Regions from separate parts of the Paenibacillus sp. FSL R7-0272 genome, predicted to be linked through region 1. Evidence: riboswitches for the same ligand, from Rfam matches in the RefSeq annotation. Region 1 holds a riboswitch; the other holds the start of a gene.
What was found. A riboswitch is a leader RNA that binds a small molecule or an ion and turns the genes downstream of it on or off. The one in region 1 is predicted to bind FMN.
Positions count from the first base shown of each region.

Region 2: linked by a shared signal. The riboswitch ahead of ribD (bifunctional diaminohydroxyphosphoribosylaminopyrimidine deaminase/5-amino-6-(5-phosphoribosylamino)uracil reductase RibD) and the one ahead of MKY23_RS16090 (DMT family transporter) in region 1 are both predicted to bind FMN.

Region 1 is NZ_CP150221.1:3,650,866-3,654,284, reverse strand. It holds gene MKY23_RS16095 (amidase) at 1-239, opposite strand, end outside; gene MKY23_RS16090 (DMT family transporter) at 434-1,414, opposite strand; FMN riboswitch at 1,561-1,711, opposite strand; gene MKY23_RS16085 (DinB family protein) at 1,795-2,298, opposite strand; gene MKY23_RS16080 (CGNR zinc finger domain-containing protein) at 2,461-3,033, shown strand; gene MKY23_RS16075 (amidohydrolase family protein) at 3,239-3,419, shown strand, end outside.
Region 2 is NZ_CP150221.1:4,033,665-4,037,083, forward strand. It holds gene ribE (riboflavin synthase) at 1-494, opposite strand, end outside; gene ribD (bifunctional diaminohydroxyphosphoribosylaminopyrimidine deaminase/5-amino-6-(5-phosphoribosylamino)uracil reductase RibD) at 507-1,610, opposite strand; FMN riboswitch at 1,955-2,118, opposite strand; gene MKY23_RS17880 (hypothetical protein) at 2,272-3,419, opposite strand, start outside.

The DNA.
Region 1 (3,419 bases):
TGAGAAATATCTTTGAGGAGCAACGGCACACCTGCAAATGGCTGTTCTCCAGGCCTAACCATGCTGGCTTCCTGCCGAGCACGTGTTTCATATGTACGAATGACTGCATTGAGATGTGGATTGACTTCTTCCAGACGTGCATAGGCAGCTTCAAGCAGTTCAACCGGGGATACTTCCCGGGAGCGAATCAGTTCGGCGAGCCCTATAGCGTCATAGGAGGTATATGAGAATGAAGACATTAGTAATCGTTCCTCTCTAAGAATAGTTCCTGTTGGATATCTTGTTCCAAGTTCCATAAGCCATCGTACCACCTAGGCAGACAAAAAACAAAACATCAATCCATCATAATAGAAGAAATACGGCAGAAGAAAAGCACTGTTCACCTCATTAAGGTGAAACAGTGCTTATATTATTTGAACCAGATGAAAATGTATTACTCCGTGCGAAGTTTGGGTGCGGCCTCGGCGATCGGTGTAGAGCGTTCCTGCTGTTTGGAGATCAGGAATAGTGCGATCCAGATCAGGATAAAGCCAAGCAATTGCTCCCAGGTTATCAGCGTACGGAATGCAATCCAGTTTACAAGCACGCCAGCCATCGGGAAACTGAGTTCTGCGAGGGTTGCAACAGAAGCTTTGGTGGAAGACAACCCTTTGTAATACAAGAGTAGACTTAGCAAGCCTGGTAAAAGTGCCTGCCCCAAAATATTCAGAATGACAGCAGCCTGTGCCCCTGTTCCAGCCGGGAGTGTCCAAGGTGCACCTTCATTCCAGGTCATGAAGATCAGGAGTGGAAGCGCAACGACGAAGCGAAGGGAGGTGACCGTCTCATAACGAGCTTGACCAAGCATTAACCGGCCCATAACGGTAGATCCACCCCACAAAGCTGCGGCACCAAGAGACAGCAGGCTACCTGCATGAATCCAGTTATTCCAGTTGCCGAGCGGAAGTGAGAAGCCAAACGTAAGCAGATATGTTCCTGCCAGCGCAATGATGAACAATCCGCCGAAGTGACGCGGCAATGTTTCTTTTAATAACAATTTCGCAAGTACAATTGCGAAAAGTGGTTGCATTTTTTGCAACAACAATACCGTATTGGGATCGTTATGAGTAAGCGCCAAAGTGAATAATACCGTTGCCAGCGCTGATCCGCCCCAGGAAATGAAGATAACAGCGATCCAGTGACGTGCACGCAGTTTCTTCAGATCATCCCGGAACTTCCATAATACCGGTATCGCGACAAGGCTGACGATGATGTGTTCGATTAGAACAATCTGTGTAGAAGTCATCGTTTTTAGCAAAAGGATGCGGAATAAGGGGTCTACACCCCAGAGGGCTGCGCCTAGCACAACTAGCCAAAATCCGGTGTTGCTTCGTTCCTTGCGATAAATCGTTGATGCTGTTGATGTGTTTTCCATATTCAGGACTCCTTCGTCAGAACACGGAATCTTCAGTTGGCAAAATCGACAAAATCCCCCGTCCTTGGCGTACGCCAAATAAACGGGGGACCATTCAAAGACAAGGCGTCAGGGAAAAAGACTTCCCAAATACGGCTTGCCGTTGTGTTGATCTTCTCTCATCCGGACTGTACCGTCGGCCTTGGAATCGCACCAAGTCAGTCGCTGCCAGGTCGGAACCTTAAACAGCGAGTCGCGGGCTGGTTCTATAAGAACATCACCGCCGGTTGGGAATTGCACCCTACCCCGAAGATCCTATTCAATTAATTAGTGTATTGAACAAGTTGTAACCTTATGAAGTTCATCTTATTCCTGTAAACGCTATCAGTTCAAGTGTTTTTTTAGAAAACAATACTCCAGCATCCCTGTTGCCTCCGCAACTGCACAATCTGACCTGCATGATAGGCATCGTGTAAAACCCAGCGGGCAAGCGTCTGAGCCCAGTTGTCGTCGGAATCCATATAAGCTTCCTCAAGCTTCGAGTCCTGTAATGTAGCAAGGGTATCGCGCAACTGCTCAGCCAGTTTAGTGGTTTGTTCCATCAGCTTGCTCCAGCCAGCTTCGTTCAAAGGATCACCCGAAATACCAAACGTAGCTACGTTGGAATCTGCAGCGGGTACAGACGGTTCTTTTTCCTGAAGACGTTCTAAAATCCGTTGATTGTAATAAAACATATGATTGGCTAGTTGCCATATGCTCAGTCCACCTGAAGGAGGAACCCAGGCAGCCTGTTCGGCGTTCAGTCCCTCAAGCGCTTTTGACAATGGGACGATCCAGTTACATTGATCCCAGGTATCTTCATTCTGAATAACCAATACATCTAATGCTGTGGTGACTGTTTTCATTTTTTAATTTCATTCCTCTCTTGTCAGATTCATCTCGCCCTTGCATCTTCATGATGGTAACTAGCTAATATGGGTTGAAATGGTTACAATTAATATAACACAATTTCAAAGAGTGTAACCATCTTTTTATAATTTAGATAGTTACATTAATCGGAGGCTCTCATGGATAGATTATGGACTGATTTTGTAAACAGCGATTATCATGATTGGCGTGGTGGGGAGCGATCAGAAGACAGACTGGGGAACGTAAGCTGGCAACAAGATTTTTTGAATCGTTGGCAATTAGAAGCGCCAGTACCGGCGTCGAATGAAGAGGAATCCGCAATGAGAAGTTTTAGAGATGATTTGCAGGCACTGGCTATTCGTTTGTCTAACGGAAAGCTCTTTACTGAGAAGGATGAGGCCTGGTTGAATGATTTTATGATGGCTGGCGAAGTCATTAGACAAATAATTACACAAGATCAACAACTGGGTGTTGCGCTTGTTCCTATTCATAGACATTGGGCTCAGGTGATGGCAGAGGTTGCTGCTGATTTTGCCGTGACACTCGTTGAGGGCGAAGGGAAGAGAATTCGCTCCTGTGACAATCCGGACTGCCGCTGGATCTTCTATGATGATACCCGGAGCAGAACACAGAAATATTGCGATGATAAGATGTGCGGTAATCTAATGAAGGTGAGACGTTTTCGAGCGAAACGAAAAATGCACTCTAATGAGGAAAAGACTAAAACATAATTATCAAGTTTACCAACGAAGTTCTACCTTTTCCAATCCGTGAATCACCATATAGGTCTCAGTTAGCTCTTCCATAATTTGATAAATATTAAGGTGTGATATATAATGTATATATACTAGCGAAAATATAGTCATAAAGTATATGTAAGAACAAGCAATGCGGATCAGATCATTTTACAAACCATTACGATTGGAGAGATGTCTTATGAGGAAAGGTTATCTTTTGAAGAACGGTTGCGTATTATCGATGGATGCTCGTATTGGTCAGTATAAACGGGCAGACGTACTTATTCAGGATTCTTTGATTACGGCCATTCAACCAAATATTGAGGTGTCCGATGCAGATATTGAGGTCATCGATGCTTCAGACATGATTATTATGCCTG
Region 2 (3,419 bases), 380 kb from region 1:
ATCGTATGGGGAATAATCGAAACCGTGAAGGAACTTTGAGTCGTCTGTACCACTGTCAAGCTAATCCCATCCAAAGTGACCGAACCTTTTGGAATTAGAAATTTGAAAAGTTCATGGTCACCCGGTCTGATCTCAAAAACAACTGCATTCTGATCCCGAGTAATACTACCGATTACCCCAGTCCCATCCACATGTCCCTGCACGATATGACCGCCGAATCGTCCACCGGACAACATGGCCCGCTCCAGATTAACCTTACTGCCGGACTGAAGCTGATTGAGATTGGTGTGTCGATACGTTTCCGGCATGACGTCTGCGGTAAAACCTCCGCCTTCCAGCGTGGTCGCGGTAAGACAAACCCCGTTAACCGCAACACTGTCACCAATTTTTAGATCGTCCATAATGACAGATGCAGCGATGTTCAGAACCAGGGCCTCACCTTTACGGCCAATGCGCCGGATCTGACCGACTTCTTCCACCAAACCCGTAAACATGCTATCTTCCTCCTATTCTGGCCAAATCGGAATACCGCCAATGCTAATATTATCTCCAACTTGCTCAATTTCCAGCTGATGCAATTGGATTGCCTGACTCATGCGCTCTACGCCTTCAAAACGGAAACTTCCCGGAGTATCATATCCACCCACAATCTTGGGAGCGATAAACATCAGTAAACGATCTACGAGCCGTGCTTCCAGCATTGCACCATTTAGTGTACCGCCGCCTTCTAGCAGAATCGAGCCAATATCCCGCTCTCCCAGTTTGCTCAGCCCATGTAGCAAATCTACGCGTGGTCCAGGCCCACAGCGAATAACTTCAACACCGTAAGCCTCGAGTCGCTCAGCCGCTTCCTGGCTAGCCTCATCGGTTGTAAGCACCCAAGTTGGCGCAAGTCCGTCCTTGACCATTTTGGAGCCTACAGGCAACCTCAGCTTGGAATCCACAACGATCCGTACCGGACTGATGCCTTCTACCTGCAAACGAGTCGTCAGCTCTGGATTATCGGCGATTACCGTATCCACGCCAACCATAATGCCTTGATGACGATGACGAAGCGCATGCACGATCTCACGCGCCAGTTCGTTGGAGATCCATTTGCTGTCCCCGCTACGCGTAGCAATTTTTCCATCCAGCGTAGAAGCTGTTTTGAGGGTAACAAAAGGAAGGCCTGTTGTAATAAACTTGATAAACTTTTCATTCATACGTCTTCCGCGTTCGCGCAAAACACCCACTTCAACTTCGATGCCTTGTTGACGCAACATACTAATGCCTGTACCAGAAACCTGCGGATTCGGATCTTCACAACAAACCACCACCCGTTTAACCTTCTCATGGATCAAACGTTCGCTACAGGGTGGCGTTTTGCCATAGTGACTGCAAGGTTCAAGCGTTACGTAAACGGTACTACCCTCCGCGTCGCTTCCAGCCATATTCAAGGCATGCACCTCTGCATGGCCTGTACCTCGTTTCAGATGGCTTCCTAGACCAACAACACGTCCTTCTTTAACAACGACACATCCCACGACAGGATTAATTCCAGTCTGTCCTTGTGCCCGTTCTGCCATATCCAGTGCTAACGCCATATAAAATTCATCATTGATCATTTCCATATCCGTTCACCCCACGGTTATAATCTTGAACTAAAAAATCCCCACCGAACAATCTGTTCAGGTAGGGATGATGGAAGACTACTGTCATCAGCAGGAGAGATGAAACACACCAATACCGACACTTCACCAAAACCAGTTAACAGGTAAGTGAAAACAAACACATACCTTATTGCATACCCATTCGAGCTATAGAATGATATACAAAAAATCAGGTGAAGAGTTTCTATATAACGGTATTATGTACCAGAAAACTCATTATAAACAAGCCTTCCACACATATCATCCAAACGAGCTGAATGCTATGCGACATCACTCCTGCGGAGTGTAACCACACCGGCTTACACCCACTCCTTCTCCCATCCAGACTATACTGTCGGTTCTGGAATTACACCAGATCAGCCATCTGCTATAAGCAGACAGGTCACGGACTTTGCCATATCGGTGGAAAATAATATCCCCAACACGCATCACCGCCGGTAGGGAATTACACCCTGCCCTGAAGGATCGCTTTCGTTATTAATTGGATGTTAGCACTTTAATGTCAAAAAATCAATTCATTTTTGTTTCTTTTTGTCACATACTAACTTTTAATAAGCATTTATATTACAAAATCCGCATCTCATACAAGACACGGACGTCATCTACTATTGAAAAACTAAATCTAAAGGTTTGGAAAACACCAGCTTGCCATGTGCCTCAAATCCTTCGCAGCGTGGAACGGAACACTCTCAGGTTTGGGCTGGGAAGCATTAGGTGCTGGCATATCGCGGGCTACTCTTCTAACCCAACTGGTCGAGTCGATTCCAATGGCCGAACACTGCCAGCGCTCATCCGGCCTTGGACGAACGGTCAGAATAAGGTCTTCTTTTCCCGGCATATCGGGGAACACGCCATCCAGATATTCAACAATGGTACGTTTGTCCTTCACTTCATGACAATATACAGTAACCCAAGAACCACTAAGTACTTTCACTGCATATACGTCTCCAGGCTGCACTTCACCTGTACCGGCATCCGGAGATTTTTTCGGCACCTTCGCCTTGGCACCTACACCTCGTCTACTTTCAAATAAACCAATAACGGTCTCACTCGCCAGTGGATTCGGTTCAGGCTTGTTCTCTAACGATACATCACTGCAATCGAATTCACCAAAGATCAGGTTCAAATTGTGCTCGTTGATTCCTACAGATGAATCCCACCATGCCAAGGGAGCTTGTACCTCAACCCGGGTATTAGGTCTCTTGTCGCGTTCTGCATATGAGGTGAAGGCTGTAATCATTCCTGGCTGTTCTGGCGTGTCCAGGATGCCGATCAGCGCCAGCGTTTCAAGCAAATCGCGGTAAACATATACTTTTTTCGTAGGCAGGAGTTGTTCTTTTTTGAGCGCATCCGCAGCCTTGCTGTACCGAGTTTTAGGTGGCAGATTACGCAGCACCGTTAACACCGCGCGCAACGTCCAGCGATCATACTCATTAGGAACAGGAGGCTCCTGCGAAGCAGCCATCTCTCTCAGAGCGAGTACATGTCCAAAGATATCTCCATCAAGCGGTGTACCGTTGGTCATTCGCCAGTACCACTGAAGCGAAGTATCTACTCCGTCATTCACATCCAAACCACAGATCTGGCACTTACGACTGGAAGGATATGGACTATATTCATGGTCAGGTATGCTGGTTGCAATCAGTTTTCCTGCAAGAAGTGAACGCCAGATCATTGGCGCTGACCATAGAGAAGCCACAAAAGCCTGAGCAGCCTCCTGAAGTGTCCAACGCTCAGCCAATGTTCTCAGTTCTCGGATCGTATCCTCAT